Regions from separate parts of the Actinopolymorpha sp. B17G11 genome, predicted to be linked through region 2. Evidence: riboswitches for the same ligand, from Rfam matches in the RefSeq annotation. Region 2 holds a riboswitch; each other region holds the start of a gene.

Region 1 (4,764 bases), on a different contig from region 2:
TGCGCAGTGCGCAGGGCCTCGGTCTGCGCACCGCCTACGTGTTGAGCGACGCTCTGGATGAGGTCGTGGAAGGTCCTTGGGGACATTCGCGGTGAGGATGCGCGGTTGGCACGGTGGATGTCGCCGTGTGCGACAGCTGGTATGTCCGGGTCTTTCCTCGACGTGCAACCGGTCGGTCATCAGGCTGACGCGCCGGTGTCGCCGGTTGCGTTCGGCCGCTGCGGCGGTCAGGCTGCAACACCAGCTGCCCCTTCTCGCCGGCTCGGGCGCTCGGCAAGGATGAGTGGATGCGAGGTGCTGCAGGTCGTGATCGTGGTGCTGGACGAGGCCACTGCCGACGAGGCGTTGGCCGACGCGTCGCTGGCATGTGGTGGCTGCGGTGGGCGCTTGCGGCCCTGGGGTTACGCGCGCACCCGCACGATCCGCGGTCGCGGAGGCACACGCCAGACGGTGCGGCCGCGACGAGCCCGCTGCACGACGTGTCGAGCCACCCACGTGCTGTTGCCAGCCGGCGGCCTGCCACGGCGGACCGACACGATCGAGGTGGTCGGCGCCGCCCTGCTTGCTTACGTGGCAGGGAAGGGGCATCGGGCGATTGCTGCCGAACTCGCGGTGCCCGCCGCGACGGTCCGCGGCTGGATCCGGCGCGCTGCCGCCCGAGCCGAGTGGCTGCGGGTCGAAGCCACCCTCCTGGCCCACGCTGTCGACGCCGAGCCCGCCCCGTCGCTGCCGACGGGTAGCGCCCTCGGTGACGCCCTCGCTGCGCTCGGCGCGGCGAAAGCCGCCGTCACCCGCCGACTCGGCCCGATCGCCCCGCCATGGCATCTGGCCACCACCATCACCGGCGGACGGCTCCTCGCCCCGCTGCCCACCGGCTGACCGACCGGCCACGGCATATCCCTGCCCGGCATGCGGCGACACCACGAGGATGGACCGACAAGGTGACGATCATTCCTGCTCACCGCCGGTGTCGTTTCAGCCGTACACGTCCTCACCAACAGTGTCGCCGTCGTCCTCAACAAGAGCGTCGGGCAACACTACGTCGGCCCCGTCGGCGACCCACCCACCTCCTCGGACCGGTTCGACCTGCACGCCGACGATCTCGCCGGCACTTCCCACACTCGGCGTGTCAGGCCAGACCAGATCCATGGTTAGACGGACAGTCCCTGGCGCTGAGTCTTCAGCGGTAAGTGGCGTCGGGCAGCGTTCGTCGATCGGGCGTGTTTGTGGTCGGTTCACGCGGGTCGGGTCGGGCACAACTCGAGGCTGTGGTGTTACTGTCTGAGTGATTCCACGCGGGTGCTCGCGGCAGCGGGCTGAGAGGGAGCTGACGCCGCTCCGACCGTTGAACCTGATCCGGGTAATGCCGGCGAAGGAAGTGAGGAGCAGTCGTGCTACCCCGTTTTCACTGGCTCGTCGATTCACAGTCTGTGCAGGGCGAGCCACTTGGCCAGGTGGTCGCCGCAGGTGTGGACGCAGTGCAGGTCCGCGCGAAGAACCTCACCGATCGCGAGTTGGTGGAACTGACCGTCGAGGTCGTCACCATTGTCGATGGGCGCGCGGGTGATCGTCAACGACCGGCTCGAAATCGCGCTGGCGGCGAGCGCCGACGGTGTGCACCTCGGCCGGGACGACTTGCCGGTCCACCATGCCCGCCGGCTCGTGCAGTTCTCGTCGGCGGTCACGGTCGCGGCGTGCGTAGACGCCGGGCTTCGTGCGGTGATCCTGCGCAAACTCGACCTGGACGACAGCGAGCGCACGGTGATGACGCCGCAGATCAGGCACCGCACCGGCGCAGACGGTGTGCTCCTCATCGCCAAACGCCTTCCGTGCACCCACGGGCAGCACCTGTCGGCGACGCAACGGACCTTGACGCACGACCTGTGCCATTCCACGGACGTTCCTGCCACGACGGTGGGCAGGTACGCCGTGCGGTGGAGGGCGCTGCGGCGTACGTGACGGCCTCACCTGCCGCGGCCACGCCTTCCAAGCCCGGTTACGGGCCGCCCCTGGGCGAGCCCGGTCTGCGCCACCTCGCCAAGGCGTCCGCCGGCACTCACGGTGCTCGCCCTCGGCGGCGTGCAGCGGAGCAAGCGCCGAGAGAGGGGTTGTCGGATCATGCAGGATCGGTGGAGATCGGTTTCGGTGGTCTCGACCAAGTGGAATGGTGACTTCCATCGGAGGACGCCATCGTTGGAGCTTGGGTCTGACGCCACAGGCACGTGGCTGTGGATTCCGCAGGGCACCGTTGCGGAAACCCCCTCTGGTCCGTACAACGCCCTCCCTGGCCTCCGTCTGATCCCTGTCGGCCAGATGTGGTCGGCCTACTTCGTGCCGTCGTCTCCGGTCGGTCGGCGGCCCGCGAGTGTGTATGTCGACATCAGCACCCCGATCCGGCGGAACGGTGAATTGTTCGAGTTTGTTGATCTGGATCTAGATCTGGAGCAGGTCGAGACGGGACCGGTCAAGGTGTTGGACCGTGAAGAGTTCTTGGAGCGGTCGCAGGCATGGTCCTACCCGACAAAGCTGGTCACTGCCGCGGAGGAAACCTGCGCCTCGGTTGAAGCCGCACTGTCTGATGGCAGCTCACCGTTCGACGGGACCTATGTCTCTTGGTGGCTACTGGTCAGCTGACAGGGCGGTAGCGCTGCAAACGGGATGCCCGCGCCGTCAATGGCAGGTATGGGAGGGTGCAGCATGCAACTCACTGGCGATGGGCATGTCCACAGCGAGTGATCCTTCGACACCGGCAGCCCGAACTCGGCATCAGCACGACGAGGCCAAGCGTTACGCCAACGAGTCCTACCGAGCCGCGAAGCGCCTGCCGTCGTCACTGACCGACGACGTCGCGAGTACGCGCACCACTGTCGGCGGAGTCCCCCTCCCCGGCTACTTCCACGAGGGCGTCATCCGCGCACGCCTCGGCGGGTTGCTCGAAACCTGACCCGCGAGCTTTGCGCCAGCCACCCACCGAATCCACCTCAGCTAACCCTCTCGCGCGCCTGCCCCGGCCCGGCATGTACCGGCACCGGACCCGCGAAGCGGACCAGCGGTTTTCAAGATCGGTAATGACTGTGGCCCTGACCTGCGCTTTCATTCGCGACCTGGGCGCCGGCCGAGCGCATTCCCCGCGCGGGACGGCTGGGCCGCAGCTGGCGGGCCACCGCGCCCATCCGCTGACTCATGCCAGCCACGGCAGGTGCGAGTAGCGCAAGCGCCCACAAGTGCTCGCACCCTTAACACGTGGCCCAAACCGGCCAAGGCATGGCGGTCCTTCGATCCGCGCCAAGGACGTCTCAGGACGTCCCTGCGAACGCAGGACGTCTGTCCACGTCCATTCAGGGAGTGGGAACGTCATCTGCCTGTCGAGTTCAACGCCTCATGCGGCTCAACACCCGTGCCCGAACAGCCGCCGCCGACTACTCCCCCAAACTTGGCGACCGGTGGCATCACGTCGAAATGCGCTGTCCGCGCCGACGGGCGCGGCGATACGCTGCCGATTCGCTCCGGCCCAGCCCGCTCCACCGACGCATCTCTTGCCCCCACGACGAAATGACGCGCTCATGAGACTGCCCGAGGACCACAGTCGATTTCTGGAGAGCTTGCTCCAACAGATCCAGAAGGACGAGAGGTTCATCGGGCTGGCGGCCGGCGGATCACTGCTGTCGGACGAGGTGGACGAGTTCTCCGACCTCGACCTGATCCCTGTCGTGGATCCCGCCCACCATGCGTCCGTGATGGAGCAGCGCCTGGACCTCACCGCGTCCTGGGGGCGGCAGCTCACCGCGTTCACCGGTGAGCACGTCGGTGAGCCGCGCCTGGTGATCTGCCTGTACGAAGACCCGCTGCTCCACGTCGACTTCAAGTTCGTCACACCCGACGACCTCGAGAAGCGGATCGAGGACCCGGTTGTCCTGTGGGAGAGAACCACGGAGCTCACCGACGCCATCGGTCGAACTGAGAGCCACCACCCGATGCCCGACCCGCAGTGGATCGAGGACCGCTTCTGGTGCTGGGTCCACTACATCGCGGCCAAGCTTGGTCGTGGCGAACTCTTCGATGTCCTCGATGCGCTCAGCTTCCTCAGGGCGCGGGTGCTCGGCCCGCTGGCGCTGGTGTCGGCGGGCCACCTGCCCCGCGGCGTCCGGCGGCTGGAGACGCGGGTTCCCACCTTCGCCGAACGCCTCCAGGGCACCGTCGCCGGTTACGACCTCAAGGAGTGCGGAGAGGCCGTCCGCTCCTGCGTCACCCTCTACCGCGAACTCCGCGACCGGCTCGCCCCGGCCGACTTCACCCGTAGGAGCGAGGCCGAGCGGGTCAGCCTCGCCTACCTCGACGAGGTCCTGAGCCGAGAAGCCCACCCGACGTCGGGCTGATTCCGGGCTAGCCGACCGCCTGGGCCAACGGCCGCGCCGGCCTGCCCTCACTTCGCCGGTGTCTTCACCGTGTCCGCGTGACCGTGACGTCAGCAGTAGCTCTGCCATTTTCGCAAGCTCGCGGCAGTGCGTGGCACCGCGCTTTCTTAGCTGCGCCCACACTTCGCCGCGGCCTCGCAGGTCGGTCAGCACCCGGTGGATGGTGGTCCGACTGCCCAACCCGCGCTGGTACAGCTCGGCCGCGGTGAACGGCCGGTCGGTGCGTTTCACGAACGCCACGACACGGTCCGGAGGTCTTGTGCCCTGGTACCAGTTGGCCATGGGGTTGGCGTTGAGGATGGCGCGGCCCCACCCGCCCACCAGTCGAGCTCGCTGGCTGAGTCCCAGG
Region 2 (4,764 bases):
GGGCGATGGACGGCTACATCAACGACTTCGGCATCGCGATGATGGCCGGGAAGCTGGCCGAACGCTGCGAAGGCGACGATCCGCGCCGGGACCGCTACCTGGCCGAGCAGGCGTACTTCTCCCGGCGGGCGCGAGGGTACGTCCACCTCTTCGACCCGGCGGTGGGATTCTTCCAGGGCAGGCTCGCCGACGGCCGGCGGCGGTTGTCGCCTGAGGAGTTCGACCCACGGATCTGGGGCTTCGACTACACCGAGACCAACGCGTGGAACATGGCCTTCCACGCCCCACACGACGGGGAGGGTCTCGCGAATCTCTACGGGGGAAGGGAGAAGCTGGCGGCCAAGCTCGACGAGTTCTTCGCGACACCTGAGACCGGAGCCGAGGAGGTCAAGGGGTGGTACTCCCAGGTCATCCACGAGATGACCGAGGCGCGGGACGTACGCATGGGAATGTACGGCCACAGCAACCAGCCGGCCCACCACATCGCGTACATGTACCTCAACGCCTGCCAGCCGTGGAAGACTCAGGAGAAGGTGCGCGACGTCCTCGCCCGGCTCTATCTCGGCAGCGAGATCGGCCAGGGCTACCCGGGCGACGAGGACAACGGCGAGATGTCGGCCTGGCAGGTGTTCAGCGCCCTCGGCCTCTACCCTCTGCAGGTGGGCAGACCGGCGTATGCCGTCGGTTCGCCGCTCTTCACCAGGGCCACGATCCATCTCGAGAATGGCCGCCGCCTGGTCGTCAGTGCACCCGGCAACGGCCCGGAAACTCCCTACGTACAGTCGTTGACCGTCAATGGTGAGGCGTACGACGCGACGACGCTCCCCCACGACCTGCTCGCCGAGGGAGCGGTGCTGGAGTTCGTGATGGGATCACGACCGTCCACGTGGGGCACGGATCCGCGCAGCGCGCCGCCGTCACTGACGGCGACCGGCGCCCTGCCGCAACCCCTCGTTGACATCACGACTGCTGGCGAGGTCACCGCCGGCCCGGGGATCGTGGCGGCGCGGTTGTTCGACGACACGGCGAGTGTGGACGTCGGGTTCGACCGACCCGACGCCTGGGTGCAATGCGAGGTTGACAGCGCGACGCAGGTCGAGCTCTACACCCTCACCTCGGCATCCGTGGGACGTGACCCGAGCGCGTGGGTGGTCAAGGGCTCGCGAGACGGTGTGGGGTGGGACGTGCTCGACACGCGTACGGACGAGGAGTTCCGGTGGCGCTCGCAGACCCGGGTGTTCGCCCTCGCACGGCCGGCGGCCTGCACGCACTACCGGTTCGAGTTCACCGGCGGCGACGGCAAGCCGTTCGCCCTTGCCCAGATCGAGCTCCTCGCCGAGCCGGCCGCGAGCGGGTCGAACACTAGGATCGAGGCATGAGCGACCACGCCCGGACCGAACGCCAGGCGCTGGCCGACCTCCTCTTCGAGGTCGGTCCCGACGCCCCCACGCTGTGCGGTAGCTGGACGACCAGCGATCTCGTGGCGCATCTCGTCATCCGGGAGAGCGACGTCGTGGCCGCGGCCGGCATGGTGATTGGCCCACTGGCAGGTCGTACGAAGACGACGATGGACGCAATGGTGCGGCGACTCGGCTACACCGAGGTCGTCGACCGGTTCCGGAAGGGCCCACCTCGCTGGTCACCGATGCGGATCCATGGCATCGACGAGGCGGCCAACACGATGGAGTTCTACGTCCACCACGAGGACGTCCGCCGGGCCAGGCCGGACTGGGAGCCACGCGAGTTGCCGGCCGACCTGGAGGAGACACTGTGGCGCCGGGTCACCGGGCCGGGCCGGTTCCTGTTCCGCCGCTGTGCCGTCGGTCTACTCGTGGTCCGTCCCAACGGCTCCACCGTCCGCGTACGCAACGGGGAGCCCACCGCCGTGCTCGCGGGAAAGCCGAGCGAAATCGCGCTCTACATGTGGGGACGCAAGGATGTCGCCCTGGTCGAGACCAGCGGACCTGACGCCGCCGTCGAGGCTCTCGCCCAGGCTCCGCTCGGTTTCTAGCGCGTGTCCTGACTGGTCGCGGGCGTCGTGCTAGCCTCCGGGTCAGGTCGCCGCATCGACGCGTCGACCCAATGATGTAACCAGCGACAAAGCAGCAGACGACAGGGGAGCGCGGAAGCGCTGAGAGTGCGGGGCCACGCAAACTGGCACACCCGCAGACCCTCGAACCTGATCTGGGTAATTCCAGCGCAGGAAGTCGGTCTGTCCGGCCACGGCAACGTGACGTACGCACCTGACTCGGACCCCACGAGCAGGTGCGTTGTTGCGCCCGAACGGATCCGGCAGGACGCGGTCGCCCGTCATCTGCGTGAGCAGGCTCTGCGTGGGCAGGGTTCTGCACGAGCAGGGAGGGCAACGCCATGTCCCATGACTCCACCGAGACCCCGACCGGTCGCCTCGACTCCCCACCCACCACCCGCCTTCGCTGGCGGACCGTCGACATCATCGTGGCGGCCGTGCTCGCTGCCGCGTTCGGTGTGGTGTTCGCCGGGTGGAACGCACTGTGGGCCGCGACCGCTCCAGCGTTCACCTGGTTTCCCCCCGCCCAGGCGGTGCTCTACGGCATGTGGCTCGTTCCCGGTGTGCTCGGCGGCCTGGTCATCCGCAAGCCCGGTGCGTCGGTGTTCACCGAACTCGTCGCCGCCACCGTCTCGGTGTTCTTCGGCGCGCCCGCCCCGCTGATGATCGTGGTGTACGGGCTGGTGCAAGGTATGGGCGCGGAGCTGGGATTCGCGGCGCTGCGCTACCGGTCCTGGCGGCTGCCGGCCGCGTTGGTCGCAGGTCTGACGGCCGGGCTGGTACCAGCCGTCCTCGACAACATCCTCTACAACGCCGCGTGGGCACCGGCGTGGATGCTCGCCTACGGCGTCCTGGTCGTGGCCAGCACCGTCGCCCTGGCCGGAGTGGGTAGCTATGTGCTCGTGCGCGCGCTGGCCAGCACCGGTGTCCTCGCACCGTTCGCCGCGGGGCGCGAGCAGTCCACGACATGACACCGGCGCACCCAGCGGCCCTGGGCGTCCGCGCCCGCGCCTGGGGCTACCGCCATGCCGGTCGGCAGGCGTGGGCCGTCCGCGGGCTCGACCTCACCGTCGAGCCCGGGGAACGGATCCTGCTCGCGGGCGCGTCCGGCGCGGGCAAGAGCACGCTTCTCACGGCCCTTGCCGGACTCCTCGACCCCGAACAGGCAGGCGAGGTCGAGGGCGCCCTCACCGTCGGCGGGGCTCCGCCGAGGGAGGTACGGGAGCGGGTCGGCATCGCGTTCCAGGATCCGGAGAGCCAGCTGGTCATGGCCCGGGCCGGCGACGACGTGGCGTTCGGGTTGGAGAACCGCGGAGTGCCGACACCCGCGATCTGGCCGCGGGTCGAGGAGGCACTGAAACTCACCGGGTTCCCGTACGACCGGGACCAGCCCACCGGTCAGCTGTCCGGTGGCGAGAAACAGCGCCTGGTCCTCGCCGGCGTCATGGCGCTCTCTCCCGCCCTCCTGCTGCTCGACGAACCCACGGCGAACCTCGACCCGGACGGCGCCGCCCTTGTGCGTACGGCGGTCGAACGGGTCGTCGCGGCTCGCGGCAGCACCCTGATCGTCGTCGACCACCGGGTGGACGACTGGCTGCCGCTCGTCTCCCGGGTCGTGGTCCTGCGCGCCGGCGGTGGTGTCCTCGCCGACGGCGAACCGGCGCAGGTCTTCGCCACCCAGGGCGAGAGGCTGGCCGCCGCAGGGGTGTGGGTTCCAGGGCACCGGCCGCCTCGGCGGCGCGCACCGGAACCCGCCACCGAACCGCTGCTGGCAGCGGAGGGGCTGACCCACACCTATCCCGCCGCCGGCCGGCCCGCGCTGGTCGACGCGAACGTACGGCTCCACGCCGGCGAGGCACTCGCGCTCACCGGTACCAACGGGTCCGGCAAGTCCACCCTCGCGATGCTGCTCGCCGGGCTGCTGCCTCCGTCGGCGGGCCACGTCCGTGCCATGCCGTCGTTGTACCTCCGGGCCGGGCTAGACCCCCGGTGGACGGCTGCCCGACGTCGGCTGTTCCAGCGGCAGAGTGGCGACTCACCGCTGCACACCTGGCGGGCGACGGAGCTCGTCCGCGCGATGGGCACCGTCTTCCAGGACCCCGAGCACCAGTTCCTCACCTCAACCGTCCGCGCCGAGCTGGCGCTCGGTCCCCGGCTCATCGGTTGCTCCCCCGGCGAGGTGACGTCGCGCGTCGACGACCTGCTGGACCGCCTGCGGCTCGCGCATCTCGCCGCCGCCAACCCGTTCACCCTCTCCGGTGGAGAGAAGCGGCGCCTCTCCGTCGCCACCGCTCTCGCGACCGGGCCGGCGGCACTGGTGCTCGACGAGCCGACGTTCGGACAGGACAGGAGCACCTGGCTCGAACTGCTCGACCTGCTGGCGAACCTGCGCGACGAAGGACATGCGGTGACCTTCGTGAGCCACGACGCGGACTTTGTAGCGGCCTTCGCCGACCGCACGCTCGAGATGCGGGCGGGACGGCTTGTCCACGAGAGCGACCAGCGGATGGCAGCGAAGCGAGAATGCGCATGAGTGTGCTGGCGGAGCCGATCGTCGCCAACCCGAAGGCCCTGCTCGGGCGCCTCAACCCCGTCACCAAACTCGCGGCGGCCACGATCGTCATGGTCGGCCTGCTCTTCACCGGTGACGCCGTGACACCTGCGCTCGTGCTCGCCGCCGAACTCGCCGCGGTCTCGGCGGCCGGTGTCAGGTGGCGGGTCTTCCTGCGAAGGCT
Region 3 (4,764 bases), on a different contig from region 2:
GTGCCTGCTCTTCCGCTTCGTCCACGCTCTGTGCAGGCGGGCGGGCCAGCAGCGTGGCCGCCTCGGGGATGTTGGGGGTCACGAGGTCGACCAGCGGCAGCAACCGGTCGCGCAGATCGGCGACAGCGTCGGGTTCCAGCAACCGGTCGCCGCTCGCCGCCACCATCACCGGGTCGAGAACGATGCACGGCGGTCGAAGCCGGACGAGAGCGTCCGCGACGGTACGGATCACCGCGGCGTTCGCCAGCATGCCGATCTTCACCGCGTCGACGGAGACGTCGGCGAACAGCGTGTCGAGCTGCTCGGCGATGAACGCGGTAGGGATCACCTGGATACCGGTCACGCCCCGGGTGTTCTGTGCGGTGAGGGCGACCAGCACGGCCGTGCCGTAGGCACCGAGTGCCGAGAACGTCTTGAGGTCGGCCTGGATCCCGGCACCACCGGAAGGATCGCTCGTCGCGATCGTCAACGCGACCGGGGGTGGCGTAGCCCCTGGCCGCTCCGGGTCGGGCGTTGTCCGCAACGCCGGTGTCATCGAACCTCCTTCACGGCAAGGCAGTTTCGCAGGGCTCGGGCCGCCGCGGCCGGGTCCGGCGTCCCGCAGATCGCGCTGACGACAGCGATGCCGTCCACCCCGGTCGCCCGGACAGCGGCAGCGTTGTCGGCGTCGATCCCGCCGATCGCGACGACCGGCAAGGATGCTCCGCGGACGACCTCTGCCAGCGTGTCGAGGCCCATCGGAGCAGCGGCGTCGCCCTTGGTACGTTGCGGAAGGACCGGTCCGGCACCGAGGTAGTCGACGGCGCCCGCCGCCAGCTCACGCACCGCGGCGAGCTGATCCGGCCGCTGGATCGACAAGCCCACGAAGGCGTCCGGACCAAGGAGCGCCCGCGCGACCTCGACCGGAAGGTCCTCCTGCCCGACATGGACTCCGTCAGCACCCGCCGCTGCCGCAACGTCCGCGCGATCGTTGACGATCAGCGGAACGCCTGTCTCAGAGAGGGTTTCGCGCAGGCGACGGGCTAGGGCCACGAGCGCGCGGGCGTTCGCGTGGGTGTCGCGTAGCTGGACAGCCGTCACGCCACCGGTCACAGCGGCCAGCACGGTGTCAACCACACCTTGCGTACCGCCACACAACCTCGTGTCGGTGACGAGGTAGAGCGAGAGGTCCAGGTGGCGCAACGAGATCACCTGTCAACGCAGCCTTGCGCCGGTACGGATACGGTCGCCGTCGACGGTGGCCAACTCGTCGATCAAACCCACCGCGAACGAACCAGGCTTGTCGGCCCGCGCCACCGCGTCCTCGGCCGCCAGCGTCAGGAACACGGTAGCCGTCACGGTGGCGAGAAGAGGATCGTCGACGACTGCGAGAAACCCTGCCGCCAGCGCGCCGAGCACACAGCCGACGCCGGTGACCTTCGTCATCAGGGGATGGCCGTTCTCGACACGGACGATCCGCTCGCCGTCGGTGATCAGGTCGACAGCCCCACTCACGGCGACCGTCGCCCCGAACCTGCCGGCGATCGCGGTGGCCGCCGCGGCCGCGTCGTCCGGTCCGGCACTCGCGTCGACCCCCCGACCGCCGAGCTCTCCGGTGAGTGCGAGGACCTCCGAGGCGTTTCCACGTACGACCGCAGGGGGATACAGCTCCGTCAACTCCGCAGCCAGGGCCGCCCGCCAGGGCAACGCACCCGCGGCCACCGGGTCGAGTACCCAGCGACCGCCGGCGTCACCCACCGCGACCACGGCGGCCCGCATGCCGTCGGCGGATGCCGCCGTGACGGTCCCGATGTTGACGAGGACTCCGCCGGCCGCTCGGGCGAGCACGTCGGCGTCCTCCACCGCGTCAGCCATCGCCGGGGCCGCCCCTGCGGCGAGCAGGGCGTTGGCGGTGAATCCGGCCACGACAACGTTGGTGAGACAGTGCACAAGTGGAGTCTGGACGCGCAACCGCTCGAGCGCGTCGGCCATGTCGTCAGCTTTCACAGCAGCATCGGCTGCGGGCATCGCGACGTCCCTTCGCCAGCATGATCTGGATCAGGTTCCACGGGTGTGTTCTCAGCCCGGACGATCTACGGGCACCCCGCGTCACTGCCTTCGACCGTACCCGCTCGGCGGCGGGTATGCGACCCAGGTGTGCCGGTCAGCCCTTGCGTTCGGTGATCTCGTGCGTCGCCTGGGGCAGGACCGTGTGCAGGTCGCCGACGACACCGAAGTCGGCCATCTCGAAGATCGGCGCCTCGGCGTCCTTGTTGACGGCCACGATCGTCCGCGAGGTCTGCATGCCCGCCCGGTGCTGGATGGCGCCGGAGATGCCGGCCGCGACGTACAGCTGCGGCGACACGGTCTTGCCGGTCTGCCCCACCTGGTAGGCGTGTGGGTACCACCCGGAGTCGACCGCGGCCCGCGACGCCCCGACGGCGGCACCGAGCGCGTCGGCGAGTGCCTCGACGACGGCGAAGTTCTCCGCCGACCCGACGCCACGGCCGCCGGACACGACGATGGCCGCCTCGGTGAGGTCGGGCCGGCCGGTCTGGGTGCGTGCCGTGCGTTCGACGACCCGGGCCGTCTTCGCCTGGTCCGACACGGCGACGTCGAGCTTCTCCTCCACCGGTTGCGCAGGCGCCTGCTCCGGGGTGGCGGCGTTGGGCTTGACCGTGATGATCGGCGTGCCGCGGGTGACCTTCGCCTCGACGGTGTAGTTGCCGGCGAACACCGACTGGGTGGCGACCGGCCCGCCGCCGTTCTCGCCGGCTACCACGTCGACCGCGTCGGTGAGTACGCCGGCGTCGAGCTTGATCGCGAGCCGTCCCGCGATCTCCTTGCCCTCGGCGCTGGAGGTCAGCAGGATCGCGGCGGGCGTCGCGCGCTCCGCCACCTGGGCGAGAGCCTCCGCCTTGGGTGCCACGAGGTAGTCGGTCAGCTCGGGGTCTTCTGCGAGGTAGACCTTCTGGGCGCCGAAGCTCGCCAGGGTGTCCTTTGCGCGTTGGTACCCGCTGCCGATGAACACCGCGGCGGGATCGCCGAGGCGGCGGGCGATCGTCAGCAGTTCGGTGGTCGTCTTGCGGACGGCGCCGTCACTGTGGTCGACGAGGACGAGGATCTCTGCCATGCCGGAAGCCTTCCCCTATCTCTTTCCGCGCGCGTGCTTCAGACGAACTTCTGCTCGGCCAGGAAGCCGACGAGTGCCCGACCGCCGTCGCCGTCGTCGGTGACGACCGTGCCCTGCTGACGTGGTGGGCGTTGTGTGTACGACGCGACCGCCGTCCTCGCCGCGCCCAGCCCGACCTCGCCGGGGTCGATGCCGACGTCGGAGAGACTCCAGGTCTGCACCGGCTTCTTCTTCGCCGCCATGATCCCCTTGAACGACGGGTAACGGGGTTCGTTGGCCTGGTCGGTGACGGAGACGACCGCCGGCAGGGACGCCTCGACGGTCTCGGTGGCGGTCTCGCCGTCCCGGCGGATCCGTACGCCGCCCTCCCCCACCTCGACGCTCGCGGCGAAAGTCACCTGCGGCAGGTCGAGGCGTTCGGCGAGCATCGCGGGAACGACCGACATGCCGCCGTCGGTCGAGGCCATGCCGCACAGGACGAGGTCGACAGGACCCTCCTCGCCGATCTTCGCCAGCGCCTTCGCGAGCACCAGGGAGGTGGCCACCGCGTCCGAACCGTGCACCGCGTCGTCGGCGACGTGGACGCCGGCGTCCACGCCCATCTGCAGGGCCTTCTTCACCGCGGCGGCGGCGTCGGGCGGGCCGACCGCCAGGGCGGTGACCTCGGCATCACCGGCCTCGGCGAGCGTCAACGCCGCCTCGATCGCGTGCTCGTCGAGTTCGGAGAGCAGGCCGGGCACGTTCACCCGGTCGACGGTGTTGTCGCCAGGGTCGAAGGTGCGGTCCGCTGTGGCGTCGGGGACGTACTTCACACAGACGACGATCTTCATGCTCCGGTCCGGCTCCTCACTCGCTCCGGGCGCTTACGCGGCTGAACGAACACCCCGCGAGTCGCGGGCGCTCGCGTGGCTACCAGCCTGCCAGGCTCGCCGCTCCTGGCGAACGCACTCGAGCGAACACCTTGGACCCGAACCCGACCAGCGAGACGTTACCCGTCAGTAGCTTAGTCGGCAACCAGCGTGCCGCGGGGACGTGTGGGAGCCTCGGCGCGGTGCAAATGACCACGCTGAGCAGGCGTCAGGACCCTCACGAGGCATCGGCACCTGTCCCGGGTGCCACAGACCTGCTCAGCGTGGTCATTTGCCGCCCTCGGCGGACGCCGGGAGCCGTTCGCGCGACGAGGAGCCGGGCGAGGGTCAGAGGACGGAGGAGAGGGAGTCCGCCGTCTTCGCCACGACATCGCGGACCGGCAGCGCCCGAAGCTCCGCGTTGAACGGCTCGACCTTGATCGGCCCGGCATAACCGATGTCGCGCAGCGCGCCGACGAAACCCGCCAGGTCGATGACACCGGTCGCTCCCGGGAGGGTTCGCTGGCCGTCGATCTGCTCGTCGCGTTCACGGCCGACCGGCGCGTCGTTGAGGTCCACGGCGACCACCTGGTCAGCGGTCAGTCCGCGCAGGTCGTCGGCCGTCTCGCCAGCGGTGTACCAGTGGAAGGTGTCCAGGATGAGGCCGACGTTCGAACTTCCCACCGCCGCCAGCAGCTCGCGCGCCTCGGCGAGGGTGTGGACGAACGGGTAGAGCTCGGTCGACCAGAAGGTCTTCGGCCCGACGTACTCCAGCCCGAACCTGATCCCCGCACCGCTCAGGAT

What was found. A riboswitch is a leader RNA that binds a small molecule or an ion and turns the genes downstream of it on or off. The one in region 2 is predicted to bind thiamine pyrophosphate.
Region 1: it holds a riboswitch for thiamine pyrophosphate, as region 2 does, so the genes downstream of both, ABN028_RS24325 (thiamine phosphate synthase) here and ABN028_RS26105 (ECF transporter S component) in region 2, are expected to answer to the same signal.
Region 3: it holds a riboswitch for thiamine pyrophosphate, as region 2 does, so the genes downstream of both, thiM (hydroxyethylthiazole kinase) here and ABN028_RS26105 (ECF transporter S component) in region 2, are expected to answer to the same signal.

The regions. Positions count from the first base shown of each region.
Region 1 covers NZ_JBEFTW010000027.1:61,588-66,351, reverse strand. The annotation lists gene ABN028_RS24345 (hypothetical protein) at 1-95, shown strand, start outside; gene ABN028_RS24340 (DUF6431 domain-containing protein) at 295-879, shown strand; gene ABN028_RS24335 (hypothetical protein) at 976-1,149, opposite strand; TPP riboswitch at 1,286-1,395, shown strand; gene ABN028_RS24330 (hypothetical protein) at 1,422-1,574, opposite strand; gene ABN028_RS24325 (thiamine phosphate synthase) at 1,564-1,959, shown strand; gene ABN028_RS24320 (DUF402 domain-containing protein) at 2,146-2,634, shown strand; gene ABN028_RS24315 (hypothetical protein) at 2,720-2,944, shown strand; gene ABN028_RS24310 (hypothetical protein) at 3,564-4,376, shown strand.
Region 2 covers NZ_JBEFTW010000030.1:78,731-83,494, forward strand. The annotation lists gene ABN028_RS26095 (GH92 family glycosyl hydrolase) at 1-1,379, shown strand, start outside; gene ABN028_RS26100 (TIGR03085 family metal-binding protein) at 1,376-2,011, shown strand; TPP riboswitch at 2,105-2,223, shown strand; gene ABN028_RS26105 (ECF transporter S component) at 2,371-3,000, shown strand; gene ABN028_RS26110 (ABC transporter ATP-binding protein) at 2,997-4,562, shown strand; gene ABN028_RS26115 (energy-coupling factor transporter transmembrane component T family protein) at 4,559-4,764, shown strand, end outside.
Region 3 covers NZ_JBEFTW010000016.1:93,624-98,387, reverse strand. The annotation lists gene thiD (bifunctional hydroxymethylpyrimidine kinase/phosphomethylpyrimidine kinase) at 1-535, opposite strand, end outside; gene thiE (thiamine phosphate synthase) at 532-1,191, opposite strand; gene thiM (hydroxyethylthiazole kinase) at 1,195-2,007, opposite strand; TPP riboswitch at 1,998-2,096, opposite strand; gene ABN028_RS17865 (electron transfer flavoprotein subunit alpha/FixB family protein) at 2,144-3,112, opposite strand; gene ABN028_RS17860 (electron transfer flavoprotein subunit beta/FixA family protein) at 3,151-3,942, opposite strand; gene ABN028_RS17855 (sugar phosphate isomerase/epimerase family protein) at 4,309-4,764, opposite strand, start outside.